Regions from separate parts of the Sphingomonas sp. S2-65 genome, predicted to be linked through region 2. Evidence: predicted binding sites of a transcription regulator. Region 2 holds the regulator's gene; each other region holds the start of a gene.
The links. Region 2 encodes LexA, which represses DNA repair genes until DNA is damaged. Its sites were predicted from a motif close to GTTCCNCNCTTGTTCT; they were not measured.

Region 1: a site for LexA is predicted at 5,511-5,526, ahead of LZ586_RS10770 (ImuA family protein). Genes of this name have one in related genera too.
Region 3: a site for LexA is predicted at 4,701-4,716, ahead of LZ586_RS00790 (DUF3072 domain-containing protein). Genes of this name have one in related genera too.

Annotation. Positions count from the first base shown of each region.
Region 1 covers NZ_CP090953.1:2,294,124-2,301,458, reverse strand. Annotated here, with positions in the region: gene LZ586_RS10790 (error-prone DNA polymerase) at 1-2,331, opposite strand, end outside; gene LZ586_RS10785 (hypothetical protein) at 2,419-2,793, opposite strand; gene LZ586_RS10780 (hypothetical protein) at 2,847-3,059, opposite strand; gene LZ586_RS10775 (Y-family DNA polymerase) at 3,284-4,828, opposite strand; gene LZ586_RS10770 (ImuA family protein) at 4,749-5,480, opposite strand; gene LZ586_RS10765 (TonB-dependent receptor) at 5,737-7,335, shown strand, end outside.
Region 2 covers NZ_CP090953.1:280,115-287,449, forward strand. Annotated here, with positions in the region: gene LZ586_RS01470 (citrate synthase) at 1-375, opposite strand, end outside; gene gltX (glutamate--tRNA ligase) at 409-1,827, opposite strand; gene LZ586_RS01480 (ComEC/Rec2 family competence protein) at 1,907-4,006, shown strand; gene lexA (transcriptional repressor LexA) at 4,003-4,677, opposite strand; gene glp (gephyrin-like molybdotransferase Glp) at 4,738-5,922, opposite strand; gene LZ586_RS01495 (hypothetical protein) at 6,101-6,316, shown strand; gene LZ586_RS01500 (PilZ domain-containing protein) at 6,578-7,335, opposite strand, start outside.
Region 3 covers NZ_CP090953.1:143,860-151,194, forward strand. Annotated here, with positions in the region: gene ccmC (heme ABC transporter permease CcmC) at 1-312, shown strand, start outside; gene LZ586_RS18090 (hypothetical protein) at 309-443, shown strand; gene ccmE (cytochrome c maturation protein CcmE) at 440-874, shown strand; gene LZ586_RS00770 (heme lyase CcmF/NrfE family subunit) at 871-2,823, shown strand; gene LZ586_RS00775 (redoxin family protein) at 2,820-3,347, shown strand; gene LZ586_RS00780 (cytochrome c-type biogenesis protein) at 3,344-3,751, shown strand; gene LZ586_RS00785 (tetratricopeptide repeat protein) at 3,751-4,413, shown strand; gene LZ586_RS00790 (DUF3072 domain-containing protein) at 4,442-4,660, opposite strand; gene ald (alanine dehydrogenase) at 4,836-5,939, opposite strand; gene LZ586_RS00800 (Lrp/AsnC family transcriptional regulator) at 6,079-6,549, shown strand; gene LZ586_RS00805 (potassium transporter Kup) at 6,724-7,335, shown strand, end outside.

The DNA of each region.
Region 1 (7,335 bases), 1.8 Mb from region 2:
GACGCCGTGCTCGCGCGCGTCGCGGACGATCTGCGCGGGCGCATAGAAGCCCATGGGCTGGGCGTTGAGCAATGCGGCGCAGAACGCATCGGGATGATGGCATTTCATCCAGCTCGACGCATAGGCGATCAGCGCGAAGCTGGCGGCATGGCTCTCGGGAAAGCCATAGCTTCCGAAGCCCTCGATCTGCTTGAAGGTCTTCTCGGCAAAGGCATGCGCGTAGCCGCGCGCGACCATGCCGCCGATCAGCTTGTCGCGGAAATGGCTGACCCCGCCGGTGAGCTTGAAGGTCGCCATGGCGCGGCGAAGCAGGTCGGCCTCGGACGCGGTGAACCCGGCGCACTCGATCGCAACGCGCATTGCCTGCTCCTGGAAGAGCGGCACGCCGAGCGTCTTCTCGAGCACCCGGCGCAACTCCTCCTTGGGATAGGTGACCGCCTCCCTGCCTTCGCGGCGCCGTAGATAGGGATGGACCATGTCGCCCTGGATCGGGCCGGGCCGCACGATCGCGACCTGGATCACCAGGTCGTAGAAGGTCCGAGGGTTGATCCTCGGCAGCATCGCCATCTGGGCCCGGCTCTCGATCTGAAAGACGCCGAGCGTGTCGGCCTTGCGGATCATCGCATAGGTGGCGGGATCCTCGGCCGGGATCGTGGCCAGGTCGACTTTCACGCCCTTGTCGGCGGCGAGGAACTCGAAGCCACGCCGCATGCAGCTGAGCATCCCCAGCCCCAGCACATCCACCTTCATGAAGCCCAAAGCGTCGATATCGTCCTTGTCCCATTCGATAACCTGCCGGTCGTCCATCGCCGCCGGCTCGACTGGCACGAGCTCGTCGAGCCGGTCGCGGGTAAGGACGAAGCCGCCGGGATGCTGGGAGAGGTGCCGCGGCGTGTTGATCAGCAGGCGCGCGAGCTCGAGCGTCAGCGCGAGCCGGCGATCACCCATGTCGAGGTTGAGCTCCTCCGCATGGCGTTCCTCGACGCCCTCCCGGCTCCAGCCCCAGACCTGGCTGGAGAGGCCCGCGGTCATGTCTTCGCTGACGCCCAATGCCTTGCCTACCTCGCGGACCGCGCCGCGCGCGCGGTAGCGGGTCACGACTGCGGTCAGCGCGGAGCGGGTCCGGCCATAGGTTTCGTAGATCCACTGGATCACCTCCTCGCGCCGCTCATGCTCGAAATCGACGTCGATGTCGGGGGGCTCGCGCCGCTCCGCCGAGACGAAGCGCTCGAACAATAGCTCCGAGCGCACCGGGTCGATCGAGGTGACGCCTAGGCAGAAGCAGACCGCCGAGTTGGCGGCCGAGCCGCGGCCCTGACAGAGGATGTCCTTGGAGCGGGCGAAGTTCACGATTGAATAGACCGTCAGGAAGTAGGGGGCGTAGTCGAGTTGACTGATAAGCCGGAGCTCGTGCTCGATCTGGGCGCGGACCTTGGCCGTGACCCCATCCGGATAACGCTCGGGCGCTCTTTCCCAGGTCAGTCGCTCAAGCTCCTGTTGCGGCGTGCGGGCGGCATCCCGGATCTCGTCGGGATATTGATATTTGAGCTGCTCGAGATCGAAGCTGCAGCGCTGCGCGATCTCGAGGCTGCGCGCGACCGGCCGGGTGTCGCCGAGATTGCGCCGGAACAGCCGCTCCATCTCCGCAGCCGACTTCAGGTGCCGGTCCGCGACCTGCTCGCGGCGTTCGCCGAGTTCGTCGATCGTGCATTTCTGGCGGATGCAGGTGACCACGTCCTGCAGCAGCCTTCGGTCGGGAGCATGGTAGAGCACGTCCCCGGTCGCGACCGTTGCGACCCGCGCTGCGGCGGCCATCGCGGCCAGGTCGCGCAGCCGGACGGCATCGCGCGGACGGCGGCGCAGCGACAGCGCGAGATAGGAGCGGTCGCCGAAGATACGGCCGGTGCGAGCAAGCGCCGATTGCACGACGGCATCGGCCCGGTCGGGTACCAATATGCCGATCAGCCCGTCATTCCATTCCTCGACATCGTTCCAGTCGAGATGGCAGGCGCCCTTGCCGGCGCGGGCCTTGCCCACCGACAGCAGCCGGCAAAGCCGGCCATAAGCCGCGCGGTCGGTCGGATAGACGAGCAGGGCGGTTCCGTCGACGAGGTCGAGACGCGAGCCGGTGATCGCCCGCACGCCGGTGGCCTTTTGCGCGTCCCAGGCGCGTACGATGCCGGCGACCGAGTTGCGATCGACGACCCCTAGCGCGGGGAGCCCGAGCAGTGCGGCGGCGGCGAACAGCTCCTCGGGCGAGGAAGCGCCGCGCAGAAAGCTGAAATGCGTCGTGACCTGCAGCTCGGCATAAGTCGCGTTATGCTCAACCATGGAATGTGGCCAGTTGCGCCAGCCCATTTGTCTGCCCCGGAGAGCCGTCCATCAACCGACGATATCGATGGTGACGCGGGCTCGGGATCAGACGATCGCGCTGAAATTTCCGAGTTCCGGATGAAACAGCGGCAGGTTGCGGGTCGACTTCTGCGCGACCGCGCTGGCGTTGCAATTGGTCGCGAGCGTAAGCCACTCGATACCCCATTGCACGGTGAGAGTCTCGCCGTCGGCACCGGGCTCGATCGTCGCGGCGCCCTCGATGATCACTTCCCAATTGGGATCGTCATGGCGCACGGCCTTGATCAGCGAGCCATCGGACAAGGCGATATAATAAGCATGCATGTAGCTCTCACCGCCGAACTCGAACGACGGATCAGCGGGGATGGTCAGCTTGGCCTCGATGTCCCCGCTTACACGCAGGCTGGCGGCGTCCGCCGAAGGGGTGAGCGTGATGGACATTTCCAGTTCTCCGAGTCGCAAAAGAAGAACATAAAGGGAACCATGTGAGACGCCTAGCCCCGCTCGTCCTCACTCGGTGGACCGGCCGGCACCCGAATTACCACGCTATCTCGCGACGGCTCGATCTCGATCTGGTCCAGTTGCGCGAGGAGGTGCTCGAAGCTGTGCCCGTCGGAGACGGGGTAGCAATGCTGGAGCGTTCCCGCCAACCGATCGGCTTCGCGCTGCGTGAGCAGGGCGATCGAGACGATCCGGTCTGCCGGCATGGCGCTTCGTTCGCGGCGCGAGCGTAAAGTTTCTCGGTCGCTGTAGCCGTTCGTTCGGTGATCAGCGATGCGGTCAGGCGTATATCCAGAAGGTTACGTTCCACGCTTTGTAGCCTGCCTGCCATAAACCGCTGATCAACCTTGCGCCCAGAGTAAGATGCGGGGCGCATTCCGGCCGACCGGCGGCGCCACGCCGATCGAGATAATCGGCGGCGATGCTCCTCTCACGCAAATGCGCCATGTATGAACCAGCGCATCGGGCCAGTCGCCATGCGCTCGCCGTCGCCGAGGCGGAACAGCCAGTATCGGCCGCCGCCCTCGACCTCGACCTGGAAATAGTCGCGCACCGCATAGGGCGTGCGCGCCTCGTGTCCCGCCTCGCGCCACCATTCGCCGTGAAGGCGCTCGGGGCCATCGGCCTGGGTTACGCGGTAGCGCTTGCGTCGCCACACGAACATCGCCGGCGGATGGTCGGGCAGCATCGCGGTGACCTGGATTTCCTGGGGTGGGTCGAGGAGCCGGGCCGGGCGGGGCAGGTCGTCGGGCCAGCGCCTGCCCACCGCGTGCGTGAGCGGCGGCACCACCGCCACGGAACGTTCAGGCATACCGGGCTGGGGTGCGGCGCGATGCAGGCTGGCCTGTCCGAACCGATTGGCGAGCGCGTCGATAAGCCCGCCGAGATCGGCTTCGGATCTGGCGGCCCGGGCGAGATCGCTCTGGCTGGATCCGAGCGCCTCGGTCAGTGGCGCGACCAGCGTCATCGCCTCGACGCCGAGGCCCGGTTCGACCTGTTCGATCCTGGCGGCCAGCAGCTTGGCCAGGTGCGCGACGTCGCGGCTCGGGGCCGCGGTGCCGATGCGGATTGCCTGCGCGTGCCCGTCGACGCGGTGGAAATAGCAATCGAGCCGACGGGCGCCATGGCCCATCCGGACGAGCTGGGCACCGAGATCCGCAACAAGGTCGCCGATCACCCGGGCGAAAGCTTCGGGGGTGGCGATCGGCTCGACCAGCCCTAGCCGGGAGTGCGGCACGTGCTGCGGAAAGACCGGCTCGATCGCCTCGGGAGCGAAGCCCAGCGCCTGGTCGAGCCGTTGATGGAGGATGCGGCCGAACCGGCGCGCCAGCGGGCCGCGCGGCGTCTCGATCAGCTGTTCGATCCTGTCGAACCCGAGCTTGCGCAGGCTCTCGACGATGCTCGGTTCGAGCCGGAGCGCGGCGATCGGCAGCAGCGTCATCGCCTTGCGCTGGTCGCCCGGATTGATCGTCACCGGCCGGCCCGCGGGGACATGACGCGCGACCGCATGCGCGCAGCCAGGCGTGTCGGCGGCGGCGATCTGGAGGGCATAGCCCGCGGCGGCGACGCGGCGGTGCAGATCCTTGAGCAGTGCCCGCTCGCTGCCGAACAATCGCGCGCAGCCGGTCACGTCGATCCAGATGCCGTTGGGCGGATCGGGGGCGGCGAAGGGCGAGTAGCGCCCGCACCACAGCGCCAGGCGCCGGAGCGCGGCGAGGTCGGCCTCGGGATCGGCATCGATCACGGTCAGCCCGGGCGCGAGGCTCCGCGCTTTGGTGACGGTCATGCCGGGATGCAGCCCGAGCGCGCGCGCCGGCGCATCCACCGCGGCGAGGATCCTGCGGCCATGGTCCGGCAGTGCGGTGACGAGCGGCTCGTCGGGAGCTGGGAGGTCCTCAGCTCGCGAGGCGCCGCTCTTCCGCCGCAGCCGGTCGGTCGACCAATTGGGCAGGTAGAGCGAGACGACCCTGCGCATCGCAGGCCTCCACGATCCAGGATTTCGGCTCGCCACCGCGGACGCGCTCGAGCTGCACTTCCCAGCGCGGCCGGCCGAGGCTGGGAATGCCCAGGGGAATGCTGGGCGCGGCGAGGACCCGCCAGCGCGTGACGGCGGCGGTGCCCTCGCCCTGCCCATCGATAGGCGCTGCGCGGCGGAACACGAAGGCGGTGCTCCCCGAGCTTTCGGCCGCGAGCTGGAGCCGCTTGGAGGCGGTGGTCGAAAGCCTGGCGACCTCGCCGACGACCCCGGCAAGGCCGGGATGGCGCAGGCACTCCTCCATCGCCAGCAATACGTTGGTGTCGCTGCCTGCCTCGACATGGATAACCCGGTCGGGGTGCAGTCCGGCCAGGTCCAGCGCCGGCGCGAACAGGTCGCGCCATCTCAGGCACCAGAAGACCGGCCCCTCGACCCGGGCGAGGATGCCGGCGAGGAAGATCGTTGCTGCCGCGTCGTCGCAAAGCTCGGGGCTGCCGGTGACTTCGTGAAGCGCGCCCGCCACGAGGCCGCCTCCGGGCAAGTGCCGGTCGATCGCCGGGACGCCGAAGGGCGCGGCTTCGCGAGTCCGTCCGACGCCTTCGATGGCGGCGATGCGGGAACGCAGGTCGGCAATGACAGCGGGCTGCCTCATGGGGTTTCAAGACTCGGAGTGACGTGATTCGTTCCTTGTTTGTTCCGAGTTACTTGTGGTCGTCAAGCAGGCGGCCGGCTGGCGGCGGGTGAGTCGAGGAAGTCCAGGCCGTTGCAGCATCTCCCGTGGGAGCGGGATCGCCGTGGGCGGCCTGCTGGCGGTGCCTTCGAAAAATATTTTCGCGTGCGGCCCCGTAGTCCGCGATGTGCCGCGTCAACCCCTCAACGCCCGAGCAACGGGCGATGGGAGGGAAAGAATGACGATCTCGAGAAAGGCACTTTGTGCAGCGCTGCTGGCTGCGACTGCATCCGCTGCAGGCATGGTCGTCTCGCCCGCCCACGCGCAGGAAGCCACCGTGACCTTCGATCTGCCTGCGCAGGGGCTTGCGACGACGCTGCGCGAGATCGCCCGCGCGGGTCGCCGCGAGATCCTGTTCGCGGACGAGGATGTGCGCGGCAGGCGGTCGCCCGCCGTCCGGGGCAGCTTTACGGTCGAGCAGGCAGTACGCCTCGCTATCGGTGACAGCGGCCTGGTCGTCGAGGAGCAGGCTGGGGCTCTGTTCATACGGGTGCGCCCCCGAACACCGCAGGACAGCGCCGAGGAAGCGGCGATCACCGTAACCGGCACGCGCATTCGCGGTGCCGCCAGCCCCTCGCCGGTCATCGTGATGACGCGGCGGGGGCTGGAGGAGCAAGGCGTTCCGGACCTTGCAAGCGTTTCGCGGATCATCCCGCAGAATTACACCGGAGGGCAAAACCCCGGGGTCGCGGGGGGCGGTGACCAGGGCGGATACAATAACATCAATAACTCGACGACGCTCAACCTCAGGGGGTTGGGCTCGGACGCAACGTTGACGCTCATCAATGGTCACCGCCTTCCTTACGACGCCGTCAATCAGGGCGTCGACATCTCCACCATCCCCTTGGCAGCCCTGGAGCGCATCGAGGTGATCACCGACGGAGCATCCGCGCTTTACGGCTCGGACGCCGTCGGCGGCGTCGCCAACGTCATCCTTCGCCGCGACTATGACGGCCTCCAGACCGGCGCCCGCGTCGGCGCCTCCACTGAAGGCGGCAACGTCCAGCAGCAATATTCAGGGGTCGGGGGCGCGCGCTGGGCCGGCGGCGGCTTCATGGCCGCGCTCGACTACAGCAAGGCGACGCCCATATACGCCGACGAGCGGTCCTATTCGCGCAGCCTCCACCCTACGCAGATGATCGCCACCGGGAGCCGGCAGGTGAGCGGTGTGCTCGCCGGCCATCAGGACCTCGCCAGCTGGGCCTCGTTGGAGCTGGACGCGCAGCTTGCCGACCGCCGCTCGCGCAAGGCTAACGCCTTCTCGGTGACCGCGCCCGTCACCTACTTCGGACAGCTGAGCCTGCCCGTGGTGCGCTCCTACGCTGTCACGCCCTCGCTTCATCTGCGCCCCGGCAGCGGCTGGGAGGCGACAGTCGAGGCCACTCATGGAGAGAGCTCCACCGTCAGCACCGCCAAGCGCTACACGAACGGAGCGGTGATGATCGGTCGCTCGGCCTATGACGATTACCTCACCAACTTCGAGGCAAGCGCCGAAGGCCCGCTCCTCCGCCTGCCCGGCGGCGATGCGCGCCTTGCCTTAGGCGGCGGCTACCGGCGCTTCCGGCTTGCCTTCAATGTCCGCTCGACGAGCGGCGGTGTCACGCGGGTCACTCGCGACGCGGTGGAGCGGCGGGAAAGCGTGTTCGGTTATGGTGAGCTGTCGGTGCCCCTGGTCGGCGCTCCCAATCGCATGCCGCTGGTCGAGGTGCTGCGCTTGAGCGCCGCCGTCCGCTACGAGAGCTATGCCGGAATCGACGCGGTCGCGACGCCCAAGCTT
Region 2 (7,335 bases):
GCGGAAGCCGCGATAGAAGGTCGCCAGCTGCTCGTGGAGCATGGTGTGGCGCGTGATCGTGCTGTTGAACTTGTCGAGCTCCTGCCCGTTCGGCAGCTCGCCATTCAGCAGCAGATATGCCACTTCCATGAAGCTCGACTGCTCGGCGAGCTGGCCAATCGGATAGCCACGGTGCAGTAGAACACCTTCATCACCGTCGATATAGGTCAGGCCCGATTCACACGACGCGGTCGAGGTGAAGCCGGGATCGTAGGTGAAGGTGCCGGTCTGCGCATACAGCTTGCGGATGTCGACGACGTCGGGTCCGACGCTGCCCGACAGCACCGGATATTCGACGTCTTTTCCCGCCACGTTCAGCTTCGCGGTGTCGCTCATATTCGTGTCCTTATCTGACCCAAATCAGGATTCTTATTTAATCTGGTCGGCAATACGGCCGAGGCTCTCTTCACGTCCCAGTAGTGCCAGAACGTCGTAGATGCCCGGAGAGGTTCGTCGGCCCGTCAATGCGGCGCGCAATGGCTGTGCGATTGCACCCAGCTTCACGCCCGCATCCTCCGCGACGGCGCGCACTGCCGCCTCGAGTGTCTCGGTATCCCAGGTGGCAATGGCGTGGAGCGCAGCATGCACCCGCGACAATAACCCGCGTGCGTCGCCCTCCAGCAGGCCCGCGGCGCCTTCGTCCAATGCCAGCGGGCGCGTGCGGAACAGGAAACCGGCGCCGTCTGCGAGTTCGAGCAGGTTCGCGGCGCGGGGCTTCAGCACTGCCATCGCGGAGGCGAGCAGCGTGCGCTGTGGCTCGCTGGGCTCGAAGCCGAGGCGCGGCACGATCAGCTCCGCAAGCTGCGCATCGTCAGCCGCGCGGATATAGTGGCCATTGAGGTTTTCGAGCTTCTTCAAGTCGAAGCGGGAAGGCGACTTTCCGACGCCGGCGAGGTCGAACCACTCGGTCGCCTGTTCGCGGCTGATGATCTCATCGTCGCCATGCCCCCAACCGAGGCGGAGAAGATAGTTGGAGAGAGCTTCGGGCAGGATGCCGAGTTCGTCGCGATATGCGTCGACGCCGAGCGCGCCGTGGCGCTTCGACAGCTTGGCGCCGTCCGAACCGTGGATCAGCGGGATGTGCGCATAGCGCGGCTCCGGCCATTCCATCGCGCGATAGATCGGCAGCTGACGGAAGGCGTTGTTGAGATGGTCGTCGCCGCGGATGACGTGCGTGACGCCCATGTCGTGATCGTCGACCACGACCGCCAGCATATAGGTCGGCGTGCCGTCGGAGCGGAGCAGGACCATATCATCGAGCTCGGCATTGTTGACGGTGACCGGCCCCTGGACGAGATCGTCGATCGTGACGCTGCCTTCGCGCGGCGCGCGAAGGCGCACGACGAACGGGGCGCCTTCGGCTGCGTCGCTCTCGGGGCGATCGCGCCAGCGCCCATCATAGCGCAGCGGCTGCTTGTTCGCACGCTGCTCGGCGCGCATCGCCTCAAGCTCTTCGGCGGTGGCGAAGCATTTATAGGCAAATCCGCGCGCGAGCATCTCGCGGGCGACTTCGGCATGGCGCTGCGCGCGCGCGAACTGATAGACTTCCTCGCCATCCCAGTCGAGGCCGAGCCAGCGCATGCCGTCCAGGATCGCCTCGATCGCCGGCTGAGTCGAACGCGCGCGATCGGTGTCTTCGATGCGCAGCAGGAACTTGCCGCCGTGATGGCGGGCGAAAAGCAGATTGAAGAGCGCCGTACGTGCGCCGCCGATGTGCAGGAAGCCCGTGGGCGAGGGGGCGAAGCGCGTGATCACGCTGCCTGCGGCAATATCAGATGTTGCGCTCAACCGCGCGTGCTCCCAGACTTGAAAATCGATGGCCAGATCAGCCGCCGAGGCCCCTAGCACGGGGTTGCCGCGCCTTCAAATGGGTGCCCGAACGGCGTTTCGCCAGTATTTCGCCGCGACAGAAAAATGGCTCGAGGTTGAGCGCGAACAGCTGGTGCTGTGGATCCCGGTGCTGCTTGGGGCGGGGATCGCGATATGGTTCCTGTTGCCGACGCGCGAACAGTGGATTGGCTTCAGCCTGGCGTCCAGCGCGGTTGGAGCGGCTGGAATTGCCGCGACCAGGACGAGTCGTGCAGCTCGGTTACTCGGGGTCGCCGGCCTGACGGTGGCGGCAGGGTGCCTGCTTATCTGGTTTCGGGCGGAGCGAGTCGCTTCCCCTGTGCTGTCCCGGCCGGCGGTAGCCCTGGTGACTGGACGCGTCGCTCGCGTCGAGCGGCTGCCCGCTCGCGAGTTGGTGCGAGTCACCCTGCTGCCCGATGATGCGAGGAGCCTGCCGGAAAAGGTCCGAGTGAACTTGCCGGAGGCAGATGTGCCGACGGGGCTAGACCGCGGCGCCCGCATTCAGGTGCGCGCACGGCTCATGCCCCCGGCGGCACCGTCGGTGCCAGGCGCCTATGACTTTGCGCGGGTGGCCTGGTTCGACCGGCTGGGCGCGACGGGCAAGGGCTTTGCGCCGGTGAGGATATTGACACCGGCCGGGTCGGCCAGCGCGGGTTTGCGGCAGCGATTGTCGGCGCACATCCAGTCGCACATCACGGGCAGTGCCGGGGGCATTGCAAGCGCGCTTGCTACCGGCGACCGCGGCGCGATCTCCGAAGAGGATGCCGAGGCGATGCAGCGCTCAGGGCTGGCGCACCTGCTGTCGGTAAGCGGGCTGCACGTGACGGCAGTGACCGCGGCGGCGATGCTGGTGGTTCTGCGGCTGCTTGCCCTCAGTCCGGCGTTGGCACTGCGCTTGCCTCTGCCCATGGTCGCCGCAGGCGCGGGCGCGCTCGCCGCGGTGGGGTACACGCTGCTGACCGGGGCGGAAGTGCCGACGATCCGGTCCTGCGCCGCGGCGTTGCTGGTGCTGCTCGCGTTGAGCCTGGGGCGTGAGGCGATCACGTTGCGACTGGTGGGTGCAGGCGCTCTGCTGGTCCTGCTGCTGTGGCCCGAATCGCTGGCAGGACCGAGTTTTCAGCTGAGTTTCGCGGCGGTGACCGCGATCGTGGTGCTACATGAGAGCCCCAGGCTGCGTGAGTTGTTCGCCAAGCGCGAGGAGGGCCGGGGCACTCGGCTGATGCGCAGCCTGGGCTCGCTGCTGCTTACCGGGGTTGCGGTGGAGCTGACGCTGATGCCGATCGCGCTGTTCCACTTCCATGAGACCGGCGTCTACGGGGCGCTGGCCAACATCATCGCGATTCCGCTTACCACCTTCGTCATCATGCCGCTGGAGGCGCTGGCGTTGTTGCTCGACGTGGCGGGTCTGGGTTGGCCGGCGTGGTGGCTTACGAATCAAGCGCTGTTGCTGCTGCTGGGATCGGCGCGTGCCGCATCGTCGGCGCCCGGGGCGGTGGCGTCGCTGCCCTCCATGCCAGCTGGCGCATATGCGCTGATCGTGGTCGGCGGATTGTGGTTCGCGCTGTGGAGGACCCGTGTTCGGCTGGGAGGACTGGTGCCGCTCGCCACTGGTATAATTTGGGCTTTGCTGACGCCGGGTCCCGATCTGCTGGTGAGTGGCGACGGCCGTCACTTGGCGGTGCGGCTGTCGAATGGATCGATGGCGCTGCTCCGCGACCGCGCGGGCGATTATACCCGTGCGATGCTGAGCGAAAATAGCGGTGCTGGCGACGTGCTTGCCGACTTGGCCGGAGCGCGCGAGGCGCGCTGCAGCGCCGATCTGTGTCTCGTGGATCTGAGCAGCGGAGGGCGGCGCTGGCGCGTTTCCGCGACCCGAAGTTCCTACCTAGTGCCCTGGAAAGCGATGATGGCAAGCTGCGCGCAATCCGACATCGTCGTTAGCGAGCGGCGGCTGCCGCCGGGCTGTTCCCCGCGCTGGCTGAAGCTCGACCGCGACTTGTTGCGGCAGACCGGCGGCGTCGCGATCACCTTTTCCTCGCGCAGCATCCGTACGGTTCGCGACGGGGGCGAACAGCCATGGAAGGCGCCGCCGACCGTCGATCCGCCGCGTATGCGTTAGTAGCGGCGCAGCAGTCCGGCGAGACGGCCCTGTACGCGGATCTGATCGGGGCGGTAACGCTGCGCATCGTAAGCACGGTTGGCGGGGTCGAGGCGAACCATGGCGCCTTCCTTGCGGAAATATTTGAGCGTTGCTTCGGCGTCGTCGATGAGCGCCACGACGATCTCGCCGTCGCGGGCGGTTTCGGTGCGGCGGATCAGCGCATAGTCGCCGTCGAGAATCCCCGCTTCGACCATCGAGTCACCCGCGACTTCGAGCGCATAATGTTCGCCCGAGCCGAGCAGCGCGGCGGGAACCGGGAGCATGGTCGCGCCTTCGAACGCTTCGATCGGCGTGCCGGCGGCGATGCGGCCGTGGAGGGGAATTTCCACGACATCGTTGGCCGGGGTCATGGAAGGTTGCGAAGGTGCCGCGGGGGCGGGGTTTCTGGACTTGCGCTGAGGGCCCTCAGCTTTGCGCTCGGGCATGCGCAGCACTTCGAGCGCGCGGGCGCGGTTGGGGAGGCGGCGGATGAACTCGCGTTCCTCCAAGGCACTGATAAGGCGATGAACACCGGACTTCGACTTCAGGTCGAGCGCCTCCTTCATCTCCTCGAACGAAGGAGACACGCCCGTCTCGTTGAGGCGGTCGGCGATGAAGCAGATGAGCTCGTGCTGCTTGCGCGTGAGCATCGAAGGGTCCTCCGGGTCCAGAACAGACACGGAACGTTTATGCAATGTTCCCCTAAGTTGTCAAGCGAGGTTGAGGATCTCCACCGAGTCGCCGATTTCGGCGGCCGGCGCATGGGGCTGGCGCAGGATCAGACAGTGGGCGCGCGCCAGCGTCCGCAGCATCGAACTGTCCTGGATCGTGGAGGCGTAAGCGCGGCCGTCGCGCAGTTCGGCGCGTAGATAGTCGGTCCGTTCGCCATTGGCGGCCAGCGGTTCGCCTAGCACCGCCAGGCTTGCGCGCGGGAGCGGATCGGCCGCGCCGGCGAGACGCGCGACGAGCGGGCGGACGAACAGGATCGCCGTCACGAAGGCGGATACCGGATTGCCAGGAAGCCCGGTGATCAAGGTCCGTCCGAGCCGCCCGGCCATCACCGGCTTGCCCGGACGCAGCGCCACCCGCCAGAAGTCCATTTGCGCACCCACCGCCTTCAGCGCGGGCTGGACGAGATCGTGGTCGCCCACCGACGCGCCGCCGCTGGTGACGAGCAGGTCCGCGTCGAGGCCGGAGAAGGCGGCTTCGAGCAGGTCCTGGCGATCGGGGAGGATGCCGAGATCGACGATGTCGACCGGCAGATCGGCAAGCTGTGCGGCCAGCATCAGCCGATTGGTTTCGGGAAGCTGCGCCTCGCCAACCGGGGCGCCAGGCGGCACGAGCTCGTCGCCGGTGGCGGCGATCGCGACCCGCACGCGGCGGCGGACGGGGAGCGTGGCGTGGCCCGCGGTGCCGGCCAGTGCCAGGCAGGCGGCGGTGACGCGGGTTCCGGCCTCCAGCAGGCGCTCGCCCTGGGTGAAGTCGAGGCCGCGGCGGCGGACGTTGCGGCCGAGGCGGGGCGGGCCTTCGCCGTTTAGCAGCAACGTGACGCCGTCTCGTGCGGCTTCCTCCTGGACGAGCACGGTGTCGGTGCCCGGCGGGAGCGGGGCGCCGGTGAAGATACGGGCGGCCTGACCCGGGGCAACCTCGCCCGAATAGCCGCGGCCGGCGGCGCTCTCGCCTACCACCCGCCAAGGGCCGGGCAGGTCGGCGAAGCGTATGGCATAGCCGTCCATCGCCGACAGATCGGCCGACGGCTGCGTGCGGTGGGCCAGGAGGTCGTCGGCCAACCAGCGGTTATGCGCCTGGGCGAGAGACACCTGCTCGGCCGGCACCGGTTCGGCGAGGGCGAGGAGGCGGGCCTGGGCTTCGGCAAGCGGGAGGAGCGGGCGCATGCCCCGTCTTTGGGGAGGCGGGCGCGGCACGCAAGGGCTTGTGCGTGCCGCGCGCGATGCGCGTGATCGGCCGAGTGGATCGTGCGGTGGTTTCTGCGTGAGGGCGGCACCGGCGCGGTTCTGGGGCGTTCCTGATGCCGAACGGGCGCATCTCCGCGCCCTGATGGGAGATATTGGAATGAATGACGTCACCACCGCGCCGACGACCGACGCTGCGCCCGCTTCGAATAAGAAGACAGCGCTGACCGACGCGTTCCGCGAGCATTTCACGGGCGACGCGCCGCTCACCGAGAAGGCGAAGGGGTTTGCCAAGGCACGTCCCTGGACCAGCGCGGCGTTCCTTGGAGTGGCGGCGATCGCGGTGCTGAACACGCTGCGCGGTTCGCGCGGGTGATGGGATCGGGCCGGTGCCGGGTGGCGCCGGCCTGGTTGCCGGAGTGCGTGGATGGTTGAAGCGGGTTGTTCGGCTTTGCGGCGGTCTGCGCGGTGACTGGTTTTTGAGGGTGGTCCCATGAGGGGAATACCCCTCCACCACGCACTGCGTGCGCGGTCCCCCTCCCCCTCCGGGGGAGGTTTTTTTGTGGGCGTGCTGCGGATGCGGCGCGCTGGTGTGAGGGGAATAGCCCGCCACCGCCTCCTCCGGGGGAGGATTTTCTTAGGTTGGGCGGCGTTGGCCGGTGATCGCGCCTAGGTCGCTGGGGCGCAGAGGGAGGCGGAATTCGCAGAGGATGCGGCCGTTTGCCGTTTCCACGACCGAGGCGGGACCGCCGCCGATTTCGGGCAGCGAGACCCAGAGCTGCGCACCCGGCAGCAGATGTGCGCGGGTTTCGAGTTCGACAAGCTGGGCGGTGATGCCGCGGACGCGCGCGTTCCACCAGCGCACGCCCTCACGGACGCGGGCGGGGGCGTCGAGGCGGATGGCGTGCTTGTCGGGGATCATCCCTTCGGCCTCGGCCTCGACCGAAGTGGCGGGCACGCCGGCGAGCGCGGCCTGCTGGACGCCGCGCAGCCAGGGCATCAGCGTCTGCCAGCCCAGATCCTCATCGAAGGCGATGCCCGCCAGCCGCTCGCGCGCCCAGCGGACGGTGCCGCCCAGCGGGCGCAGACCGTCCAGCGTGAGTTGGACGGGATCGTCGCGCTTGAGGTCGAGCGTGCTTTCGATCGCGAGCCCACCCTGGGAGATGTTGCGAGTGCGACCATGCTCCACCCGGCCGCCCTGGCGGATGGCGACGGTCTGGCGCAGCTCGACGCGGGGCAAGTGGCGGCGGTCCGCGGGGAGCGCGGCGATGGTACGGGCGATGGTGCCGATCACGTCGATCGGCTGGTCGAACAGGATGCCGGCTTCGCCTTCGGTGATCCACTCGACGCGGCCGGCAATGCCCTGGCCATTGGAAAGTTCGAGGGTGATAGCAT
Region 3 (7,335 bases), 140 kb from region 2:
TACATCGCTTACATCGCGCTCGCTCGCGCCGATGCCGAGCGAGGCGGAGACGGGCGCGTGCCTGCGCTCTTCGGCGTCGCTGGGTCGGTGCTGCTGCCGGTGATCCGCTATTCGGTGGTGTGGTGGAACACGCTGCATCAGGGGCAGAGCATCGGGCTGACCAGTTCCACCATCGACAGCTCGATGCTGTGGCCGCTGTTCTTCACGATGAGTGGCTTCACGCTGATTTTTGCCGGTGTCGTCCTGATGCGCATGCGGGCCGCGCTGGCGGTGCAAAAAGTCGAGGCGCGGCTGAAGCGAATGGCGGCATGATGAATCATTGGGCGTTCGTGACCGCAGCCTATGCGGTGGTCGGGATCGGTACCGGTGGCCTGGCGCTGGTCAGCTGGCTGGCGATGCGCCGTGCCGAAGCGGCTGCCCAGGCGTTGAGACGAAGCGCATGAGGGCAAAGCATCAGCGGCTCGTGCTCGGGCTGCTTGCGCTGGCGGCTATCGCCGGCGCGGCATTGCTGGCGCTGTCGGCACTCAAGGATGAAGCCGCGTTCTTCTATGCGCCCGGAGATGTCGCCGCCAACCCGCCGCCGCTCGACCGCGGGGTGCGGCTGGGCGGCATGGTGGAGACCGGATCGCTCAAGCGCCGAGCAGACGGGGTGTCGGTGGCGTTCGTCGTGACCGACGGCAAGGCACGGGTTCCGGTGGCGTTCCGGGGGGTGACTCCCGACCTGTTCCGCGAAGGATCGGGCGTGGTGGCGGAAGGGCGCTTCAATCGCGACGGCAGCTTCACCGCCGACAATCTCCTGGCGAAGCATGACGAGCGTTACATGCCCCCGCAGATCGCGGGCAAGATGCACAAGTCGGACAGTATCGAGCAATGATCGCCGAACTGGGATTGGCTGCGCTGTGGCTGGCGGCCGCGTTCGCGGTGGTGCAGCTGCTGCTCGCCTGGGGCGGCGCGAGGGCGTCGGGCATCGAAGGCGAGCATCGCGAAGCGGCGGAGGCCGAGATGATGCGCGCGCTCCGCCGCGTCGCGCTGGTCCAAGGATTGCTGGCGCTGCTGTCGTTCATGCTGCTGATCGCGCTGTTCGTGCGATCGGACATGAGCGTGCTGCTGGTGGCGGAGAACAGCCATTCGCTGAAGCCGCTGATGTACAAGGTGGCAGGTGCGTGGGGTAACCATGAAGGCTCAATGCTGTTGTGGGTGACCGTGCTGGCGGTCGCCGGCGCGGGCGTTGCGATGTTCGAGCGGCGGCTGGCGGCGGGGACCTTGGCGGCAACGCTGGGCGCGCAGGCGGCCATCGGACTGGGCTTCTATGCCTTTCTAGGCTTTGCTTCCAACCCGTTCGTGCGGCTGAACCCGGCGGCGGCAGACGGGCAGGGGTTGAACCCGCTGTTGCAGGATCCGGGCTTGGCCTTCCACCCGCCCACGCTGTACCTGGGCTATGTCGGGCTGTCCGTCGCGTTCAGCTTCGCAGTCGGCGCGCTGGTGATGCGCGACGTGGGCCCCGCGTTCGCGCGGGCGATGCGGCCCTGGGTGCTTGGTGCCTGGATATTCCTGACGATCGGGATCACCGCCGGCAGCTATTGGGCTTATTACGAGCTCGGCTGGGGCGGCTGGTGGTTCTGGGATCCGGTCGAGAACGCGTCGCTGATGCCATGGCTTGCCGCGACTGCGTTGCTCCATTCGGTGACGGTGCTGGCGACCCGCGACGGGCTGCGCGCCTGGACGCTGATGCTGGCGGTGGTCGCGTTTTCGATGTCGATGATCGGCACCTTTCTGGTGCGGTCGGGCATCCTGGTGAGCGTCCACGCCTTCGCGGTGGATCCCACTCGCGGCACCTTCATTCTGGCGCTGCTCGGTTTGTATATTGGCGGTGCGCTGGCGCTGTTCGGCGCGCGTGTCGGCACCGTGACGCAGGGCTCCACTTTCCAGCTGGTCAGCCGGGAAGGAGCGCTGGTGCTCAACAACCTGTTGCTCTCCGTTATCCTGGGCGTCGTGTTCATCGGGACGCTCTATCCGCTCGTGGCGCAGGCCGCGGGCGTGCAGCTGTCGATCGGCGCGCCCTTTTTCAACAAGGCGATCGCGCCAGTGGCGCTCGCGCTCGTCGCCGCTACCGCTATCGGCCCGCTGCTCCGCTGGCGGCGCGACAATCTAAACGCGCTGCTAGGCAAGCTGCTCTGGCCCGTTGCGGCGGCGGGCGTGGCGTTTGCATTCGCGTTCGTGCTGACGGGAGCCTCCCACCTGCTTTCGGTCCTGGGTATCGCATTCGCGGCGGGGCTTGCGGTTGCGAGCGTGCTGCCACTGGCGCGTCGTAGCCTGCGCCGGACGCCGCTCCACATCTGGGGCATGGTCGTGGCGCATCTAGGGATTGCGGTTAGCCTGGGCGGCATGGTGGCCGACAGCGCCTTCACACTCGAGCGGCTGGCGGCAGTGCAGGTTGGCGACAATGTCAGGGTAGGGCCCTTTCAGGTGGCGCTGGCGGAGGTGCGACCGACGATTGGCCCGAACTGGTCGGCAGTCGAGGCGCGGCTGACTGTCCGTCGCGGGGAGGGGAAACCTTTCGACCTGTTCCCGCAGCAGCGCTTCTTCAACACGCCGCCGACCAATACGAGCGAAGCCGCGATCGAGACGATGCTGGACGGCCAGCTTTATACGGTGCTGGGGCAGGGCGACGACCAGGGCCGCTGGCAGCTGAGGCTGTGGTGGAAGCCTTTCGTGACGTTGATCTGGCTCGGCGGCGGGTTGATCGCACTGGGCGGCCTGCTGGCGCTGGTCGGACGCGTGCGCCGGGAGCGGCGCCAGGCAGACGCGGAGATATATCTGTGAGGCGCGTGCTGATCTGGCTGCCGCTGGTGCTGTTCGGGTTGGTGTTCGCGCTGGTGGCGAGCGGCCTCCTCCGTCCGGGCGACCGACGGGTGCATTCGGCGATGGTCGGCAAGCCGATGCCGCAGCTGAACCTGCCGCCGCTGCTTGCAGACAGGCCGGGGATTGCGACGGCAGATTTCGGCAAGGGCAAGCCGCGGCTGCTCAACATCTTCGCGAGCTGGTGCATTCCCTGCATCGCCGAAGCGCCGCAGTTGATGAAGTTGCGCCAGGCCGGGGCCGAAATCGACGCCATCGCGATCCGCGACACGGGCGATGCGGTGCGCGGGTTCCTGCGCCAGAACGGCGATCCCTATGCTCGTATCGGCGATGACAAGACGAGTTCGGCCCAACTGGCCTTGGGGTCTTCGGGCGTGCCCGAGACCTTCGTGATCGATGCCGCGGGCAAGATCGCGTATCAGCATATCGGCGACATCCGAGACGAGAACGTGCCGGAACTACTTGCCGCGCTGGAGAAGGCGAAGTGACGCGGTTGCTCCTGCCTGTGCTGCTGCTCCTGGCGGTGCCGGCGCATGCCGATTCGAAGCTGCCGCCGGCGTCGCTCGCCTACACCCAGTTGCCCGATCCGGCGCAGGAAGCGCGGGCGAAGGCACTGATGGAGACGCTGCGGTGTGTGGTCTGCCAAGGCCAGTCGATTGCCGATAGCGACGCTGAAATGGCGGGCGACATGCGGGCGCTGGTGCGGCAGCGTATCCAGGCGGGGGAGCCGCCCGCGCAGATCCGCGGCTGGCTGGTGCAGCGCTATGGCGATTATGTGAGCTATGATCCGCCGCTCAGCTGGTCGACCGTCCCCTTGTGGCTTGCGCCACTCGTGCTCGCCGGCTTGGGGCTGCTGCTCGCCCGGCGTGCTTTCGTGAAGCCGAGGAGCTGATGGGCTGGCTGATGTTCCTGGGGGTAGTGGCGGTTGCGGGGTTGCTGCTCTGGCTGGTGGGCTTTCCGCGCCGGCTGTGGGCCATACCTGCCACTGCGTTCATGCTCGGCGGGGCAGGATATGCGTGGCAGGGAATGCCGGGACTTGCCGGTCATCCGGTCGCGGTGGTTGAACAGCAAGGCTCGGTCGATCCGGAGATCGTGGCGTTGCGGGAGGTTTTCTTCGGCCGCTTCAACTTCGACTTCGCTTATTTCACGGCGGCGGATGCGATGGTCCGTTCCGGCTCTCCACGCGCGGCGGCGAGCGTGATGATCGGCGCGACCCGCAAGGCACCGCAAGACGCCGGGCTTTGGACGTGGGCGGGGGTGGTGCTGGCGGAGCATGACGGAAACCAGATCTCGCCCGCGTCACGTTTCGCGTTCGAGCGCGCCATGGCGCTTGCACCCAAGCACCCAGGGCCGCCGTTCTTCTATGGGCTCGCGCAGATCCGCGAGGGAAAGCTCGCCGAGGCTCGTCCTTATTGGGCGAAAGCAGTGGAGCTGACTCCGGCGGATGCAAGCTATCGCGGGCAGCTGGTGGCGCGGCTGTTTCTGCTGGACCGTTTCCTGGAGGGGCAGGTCAAACCAACCTCTTCGAAGCCCGCTGCGCCGCCGCAGCGCTGATCGGCGCTGCAGCGGCGATCGGTCGGGCTTACTGGCCGCGGCCGGTCTTTTCCTGGAGTTCGTCGATCTTCTTCGATGCGTCGGCCTTGGTAAGGTCGTCCTCGAATTCCTCATGCGCTTCTTCGCTGAGGGTCTTGAGGTAGCTTGCCTGGGCGCCGGTCATGGCTTCGTCGCCGGTGACCCAGTCGTCGGGGTCCTTGACGGCGTTGGAGGTGGGCTCGGTCTTCGGGTTGGGGTGATCGGCCATTGTCGTTCCTCTTGGCTGCTTCCCTTAAAGAACGAGTGACGTTCCGTTTCTGTTCCTGCCGTCAATGCGATCCTCTTGTTGACGCCGAAGAAAAAGGCCGGAGCGGGGTGCTCCGGCCTTTTCCACGTTTCAGATCAAACAGTTGCCTGGATTGACGGCGTAAACCGGGTCCGGCTCAGCTCCAGGCGTCGAAGGGCAGGTCCAGGGCCTCGGCGACAGCCTGGTGGCGGACCTTGCCGCCCGAGACATTGAGGCCGTTTGCGAGGTGAGGATCGGCCTGCATCGCGGCTTCTGCGCCCAAATTGGCGATCTTGAGCACGAAGGGCAGAGTCGCGTTGTTGAGCGCGAACGCCGAGGTGCGCGCGACTGCTCCGGGCATGTTTGCGACGCAATAATGGATGACATTGTCGACTTCGTACACCGGATCGTCGTGTGTAGTGGCGTGGCTGGTCTCAAAACAGCCGCCCTGGTCGATGGCGATGTCGACCATCACCGAGCCGCGCATCATCGTTCCCAGCATGTCGCGGGTGACGAGCTTCGGCGCGGCGGCGCCGGGGACCAGCACCGCGCCGATCACCAGCTGCGAGCGGCTGACCGCCTCGGCGATCGCCGCCTTGCTGGCATAGGCCGTCTTGATCTGGCTGCCGAAATGCATGTCGAGCTCGGCCAGGCGTTCGTTGTTGATGTCGTAGATGGTGACGTCGGCGCGCTGGCCGACCGCCATCTGCGCGGCGTTGATGCCGGCGACGCCGCCGCCGAGAATCGCGACCTTGCACGGCGCCACGCCAGGCACGCCGCCGAGCAGTTCGCCACGACCGCCCTGTTCCTTTTCGAGATAATGCGCGCCGACCTGGATCGACATGCGGCCGGCGACTTCGGACATCGGCTTGAGCAGCGGCAGCGCGCCCGAGTTCGAGGTCACGGTCTCATAGGCGATGCAGGTCGCGCCGGACTGCATCAGTCCCTCGGTCTGGGGCTTGTCGGCGGCGAGGTGGAGGTAGGTGAAGAGCGTGTGGCGCGGCTCGAGCAGGGCGATTTCCTGCGGCTGCGGCTCTTTGACCTTCACGATCATGTCCGAGCCGGCAAATACTGCGGCGGCGTCCGGAGCGATCGTCGCGCCGACCTTGGTATAAGCCTCGTCGGCGAAGTCGATGCCGGTGCCGGCCCTGGTCTCCACGAGCACCTGGTGCCCGGCGGCGACCAGTTCGGCTACTGAGGCCGGAGTCAGGCCGACTCGGTATTCGTGGTTCTTGATTTCCTTTGGCACACCGATGCGCATCGCGAACTCTCCTGCAAATTTCGTTGCCGGCAAAATACGTCAAAGCGGGGCGGCGAATCTCTGCAATCTTGGCGCTGCCGCTGACAGATCATACATGATTTCCAAGTTAGAAGATGCTGTGACGACGGAATCATGCACAATGGACAGGATCGACGGTGCGATATTGAAGCTGCTGGCGTCGGACGCACGCGCGCCGGTCAGTCAGATCGCCAATGCGGTCGGACTGTCGCAATCGGCCTGCACCCGGCGGATCCAGGCGCTGGAAACGTCGGGCCACGTCATCGGCTATGGTGCGCGACTGGGGCATCGCCGGCTTGGCTTTCGCATCACCGCGCTGGTCGACATCACGCTGGGCACTCAAATCGAGGAGGATCTGGCCAAGTTCGAGCGCGCAGTCGCCGAGATCGATGGCGTGGTGGAATGCGCACTGGTTTCGGGCCGGCAGGATTACCGGCTCAAGATCCTGGCGCGGGACCTGGACGATTATGAGCGGCTGCACCGCGAACATCTCGGCCGCTTGCCGGGCGTGGTGACGATCAACTCCAGTTTCGTGCTGCGCGCGGTGCCGACTCGCGGCGAGGCGGAGGCGCTGTTCGCGCATGCGCCCTGAGTGCGGAACTGCGTTCCCCGCCGCGCGTCTTGCTCCGGGTCAGGGCCGTTTCGGTTGCGGAGCGGTGCCGTTGCGAGGCCATACCGCAAATGCTAACTGCGCGCCGATCCGAAGCCAGTCGAGAAATCAAGGTCGCATGACCAGGACTAATTTTTCCGCAGCGCGACAGCCGCAGTGATCGCCCCTTCCAGTGAGGCGCAGGTCGACGCGTCCGCGCAAGAAGACCAGGAACATGGTCACCACCCCAAGGGCAGCCTTCCAACGCTGGCGCTAGGGGCTGTCGGTGTCGTCTATGGCGATATCGGCACGTCGCCGCTGTACGCGATCAAGGAGACGTTCGTCGGGCATCATCCGCTCGCGGTCGATCTGGTCCATGTCTATGGCGTGGTCAGCCTGATCTTCTGGTCGCTGCTGATCATTGTCACGGGCAAGTACATCTTCCTGACGATGCGCGCCGACAACAAGGGCGAGGGCGGAAGCCTGGCGCTGCTGGCGCTGATCCAGCGCAAGACCGGGGCGGGACCTGGACGCTGGAGTCACGGGCTGGTGATGCTCGGCGTGCTCGCCACGGCATTGTTCTTCGGCGATTGCATGATCACTCCCGCGGTGTCGGTGCTGTCGGCGGTCGAAGGGCTGGTGGTGGTGCAGGAGGGATTCGCGCCGTTCGTGCTGCCGATCGCCGTCGGCATCCTGATCGGGCTGTTCACGCTCCAGGCGCACGGCACCGACTTGCTTGGCAAGTTCTTCGGACCGATCATGCTGGTCTATTTCTTCACGCTGGCGGTG